Regions from separate parts of the Mycoplana sp. ABR4_002 genome, predicted to be linked through region 1. Evidence: predicted binding sites of a transcription regulator. Region 1 holds the regulator's gene; the other holds the start of a gene.

What was found. Region 1 encodes PhoB, which activates phosphate uptake and scavenging genes when phosphate is short. Its sites were predicted from a motif close to TGTCATNNANCTGTCAT; they were not measured.
Region 2: phnF (phosphonate metabolism transcriptional regulator PhnF) is a predicted target of PhoB. The motif match lies at 1,083-1,099, and genes of this name have one in related genera.

The regions. Positions count from the first base shown of each region.
Region 1 covers NZ_JBSWVO010000001.1:417,871-420,066, forward strand. Annotated here, with positions in the region: gene pstB (phosphate ABC transporter ATP-binding protein PstB) at 1-319, shown strand, start outside; gene phoU (phosphate signaling complex protein PhoU) at 372-1,085, shown strand; gene phoB (phosphate regulon transcriptional regulator PhoB) at 1,113-1,796, shown strand; gene ACXAGF_RS02045 (GcrA family cell cycle regulator) at 1,900-2,196, opposite strand, start outside.
Region 2 covers NZ_JBSWVO010000001.1:649,252-651,447, forward strand. Annotated here, with positions in the region: gene ACXAGF_RS03110 (CsbD family protein) at 1-1, shown strand, start outside; gene ACXAGF_RS03115 (DUF1328 domain-containing protein) at 139-303, shown strand; gene phnF (phosphonate metabolism transcriptional regulator PhnF) at 350-1,072, opposite strand; gene phnG (phosphonate C-P lyase system protein PhnG) at 1,184-1,657, shown strand; gene phnH (phosphonate C-P lyase system protein PhnH) at 1,654-2,196, shown strand, end outside.

The sequences.
Region 1 (2,196 bases):
CGGCCTTTCGGGCGGTCAGCAGCAGCGGCTGTGTATTGCGCGCGCCGTGGCGGTCAGCCCGGAAGTCATCCTCATGGACGAGCCGTGCTCGGCGCTCGACCCGATCGCGACCGCCAAGGTCGAGGAACTGATCCATGAACTGCGGACAAATTTCACCATTGTCATCGTCACGCACTCGATGCAGCAGGCCGCCCGCGTCTCGCAACGCACGGCCATGTTCCACCTCGGCAATCTCGTCGAGGAGAACGACACCGACAAGATGTTCACCAATCCGGACGACCAGCGCACGCAGGACTACATCATGGGCCGCTTCGGCTGATGCGGTCCTGATATCCGGCTGAGATCTGCGCTGCGCGCTTGAGGAAAAGACCATGTCATCGACCCACATCGTTTCGATCTATGATGAAGAACTGAAATACCTGACCCGCCGCATTTCGGAGATGGGTGGCACGGCCGAGCAAATGTTGGGCGATTCCGTGCGCGCGCTGGTCAATTCGGATGTCGGGCTGGCCCAGAAGGTCATTTCCGAGGATGTCGTGCTCGACACCGCCGAACGGCAGATCAACGAAAAGGCGATCGTGACGATCGCGAAGCGCCAGCCGGTTGCGGCGGACCTGCGTGAAATCATGGGCGCGATCCGCATCGCCGCCGAACTGGAACGGGTCGGCGATCTCGGCAAGAACACCGCCAAGCGTGTGATCGCCGTCCAGAGTTCCGGCGTGCCGCGCACGTTCGCCCGCGGCCTGGAGCATCTGGCCGAGCTGGCGCTGACCCAGCTGAAGGAGGTTCTGGACGTCTACGCCTCGCGCAACGTCGAGAAGGCCAAGGAAATCCGCGAGCGCGACGACGAGATCGACGCGATCTACACCTCGCTGTTCCGCGAGTTGCTGACCTACATGATGGAAGATCCGCGCAACATCACGCCGTGCACGCATCTGCTGTTCTGCGCCAAGAACATCGAGCGTATCGGCGACCACGCCACCAACATCGCCGAGACGATCTTTTACATGGCGACGGGCGCGCCGCCGGAGGGCGAACGCCCGAAGGATGACCACACCACGTCGGTCGGTGCGGTCAAGGAGTAGTGTGCGCTTAGGACTTCAGGAGTTCTCATGGTTCCCAAGATTACCGTGGTCGAAGACGAGGAGGCGCTCAGTGTCCTCCTGCGCTACAACCTCGAGGCCGAGGGCTTCGAGGTGGACACGATCCTGCGCGGTGACGAGGCGGAGATCCGCCTGCAGGAGCGCCAGCCGGACCTGCTCATCCTCGACTGGATGCTGCCCGGCGTATCCGGCATCGAACTGTGTCGCCGCCTGCGCCAGCGCACCGAAACCGAACGCCTGCCGATCATCATGCTGACGGCGCGCGGCGAGGAGAGCGAGCGGGTGCGGGGTCTTGCGACCGGCGCCGACGACTACGTGGTCAAGCCGTTCTCGACGCCGGAACTGATGGCGCGGGTCAAGGCAATGCTGCGCCGCGCCCGACCGGAAGTCGTGGCGACCCTTCTGAAGTGCGGCGACATTGAACTTGACCGCGAGACGCATCGCGTCCATCGCCGCAGCCGCGAGGTGCGGCTTGGCCCGACCGAGTTCCGCCTGCTCGAATTCCTCATGTCCTCGCCAGGCCGGGTGTTCTCACGCTCGCAACTGCTCGACGGGGTCTGGGGCCACGACATCTATGTCGACGAGCGTACCGTCGACGTCCATGTCGGACGCCTGCGCAAGGCGCTGAATTTCTCCAACATGCACGACGTCATCCGCACGGTGCGCGGTGCGGGCTACTCGCTGGAAGCCTGACCGTCGCTTCGGCTGGAAACGAAAAACGGGCCGTGCGGCCCGTTCTCGAATTGTCGTCTGTCGCGTCCAGGAGACTGGCGAGTCCCTCAGCGTCCCGGGTCCTTCAGCGAGCCCGGCGCCGTTCGGCCGACGGCTGATAGGCCATGCGCTGGTGGTAGACGCAATAGGGTGAATTGTCCGGGGATTCGTTTCCGCAGAAGTGGAAGTCGTCCTTCAGCGGGTCGCCGTTCGGCCACTTGCAGGTCCGCTCCGTCAACTGGGTCAGTTCCAGGCGGCGCGACATCGGCACGACGACGTTGGTGTTGAACCGCGTGATCGGCTGTTCGTCGTAGTCGAAGGCGATCTCTTCCTTGACCACGGTTGCGCCGGCCGGACGTGCGACCGTGCGGGTCGCGACCCG
Region 2 (2,196 bases), 230 kb from region 1:
ACACCTCAAGTTGCATACTGACGCCGCCGCGGTTCCGCGGCGGCGCTTTGCTGTCTGGGTCGCAGGCAGACTGCCGGCGATGGGAACTTTAGTCAGGCGATTTCGTTGTTGCTTGCGATGACAAAAGAGGAGACCGTCATGCTCTACTATGCGCTTATTTTTCTCGTCATTGCGCTGATCGCCGGCGTCCTTGGTTTCGGTGGAATCGCCGGTGCATCGGCAGGAATCGCCCAGATCCTGTTCTTCGTCTTCCTAGTGCTGCTGGTCGTGTCGCTGGTGTTTGGCTGGTCGAGGCGGGTCTGATTCACCATCCGTGGCAAAAGCGGGCGGCGCGCATGCGCCGCCTTTTTCATGTCTCGACGAAGAACTTGACCCGGTCTGCGGCAAAGCGCGAGCGCGAATACTGGATCGGCTGCCCGCCGATATCCGCATTGACCGCAGTCGTGACCAGAAGGATGGCGCCGGGCGAGAGCTTGAGCTGACGCAGATCCTCCCCTTCGGCATGAACGGCGGAGATCTCCGTGGATTGGCGCACATAGTCGTCGACGCCGAGTTCAGCGAGTGCCTTGGTGATGGATCCGGTACGCCGGTAGAGATCGCCTATGCCGGAGAAGCGGCCCGCGGGAAAATAGTTGGTGGCCGCCGAGATCGGCTTGCGGTCCGCGGTTCCGACCGTCTCCAGCCGCACGCATTCGGTGCCCGTGGCAAGCCCGAGCGCCTTGGCCACCGCCGGGGGCATTGGTTCCAAGGTCTGCGCGAGCAACCGCCCCTCGAGTTCCCTTGCCTGGTCACCCAGCCCCTGGGAGAAGCGAGTGCGTCGGGAGATCGGAAAGGTCAGCCGGTCGCGCCGCTCGATCAGGGTCCCGACCCCCTGCACCGCGCGCACCATGCCCTCCTGCGCGAGCGAGGCGAGGGCGCTGCGGACGGTGTGACGGTTGACGCCGAACCGTTCCGCAAGCGCTGTTTCCGGCGGCATCATGCCGGTCGCATCATAGTCCCCATTGTTGATTGCCAGCCGCATCCTGTCGGCGATTTGCCGCCAGAGTGCCACGCCGGACTGACGTTCGATCATTTTTTCCTCCTGTCATGGGCCTGTCACGTTGCCCCGCTATTGGGGGACCATAGAATGTACGATTGTCTAGATCAATAGACAACATATGACGACAAGTTCTGGAGACAGGCAATGGCACCACTTCAAAGGCAGACCGAAACCGGCCTCGAGCCGGCAGAGCGGAAGCAGGCGATGGGCCTGCTTGCCAAGGCCACACGCGCGGAACTGGAAACGGCCTGGAACACGCTGCAGCCGAAGCCGGATGTCGTGCCGGTGCGGGGGCCGGAGGCGGGACTGGTCATGGTGCGCGGCCGCATCGGTGGCGGTGGCGCGCCGTTCAACCTCGGCGAGGTCACGGCGATGCGGGCCAGTGTGCGGCTTGGCGACGGCGTCATCGGCCACGGCCAGGCGCTGGGAACCGATGGCGAAAAGGCGCGGCTGGCGGCGGTATTCGACGCGCTGCTGCAGGTGCCGGATCATGTGCCGACCGTCGAGCGCCTGCTGGACGGGATTGCGGCCCGCATCGAGGCCGACGACGCGAAGAGGGCACGCGAGACCGCTGCCACCCGCGTTGACTTCTTCACCATGGTTCGCGGAGACGACTGATGGCCGAGACCCAGATCTTTTCCGGCGGCTTCGCCGAGCCGGTGTTCGCGGCCCAGGCGGTCTTTCGCGCGGTAATGGACTGCATGGCCCGACCGGGCACGGTCGGCGAGATCCTTGCGGCCGCAAGGCCGCCCCAGCCGATGAGCGCCGCGGCGGGCGCGGTGGCGCTGACGCTCTGCGACCACGACACGCCGGTCTGGCTGACACCAGCGCTTGCCAGGTCGAAGCTGCCCGGCTGGCTCTCGTTCCACACCGGGGCCGGTGTGGTAACCGAGAAGCAGGACGCCCGCTTCGCCTTCGTCGAGAAGGGCGGAGCGATGCCGGGGCTCGGGCTCTTCGCCCAGGGCACGCAGGACTATCCGGATCGCTCGACGACGCTGGTGGTCGAGGTCGACAGCCTCGAGGGCGGGCGGCCGCTTGTGTTGAGCGGCCCGGGCATCCGGGCCGAGGCCCGGCTGGCGCCGCGCGGCTTGCCGGAAACCTTCGTCTCGCTGGCCGAGGTCAACCGGGCGCAGTTTCCGCGCGGCATCGATCTGATC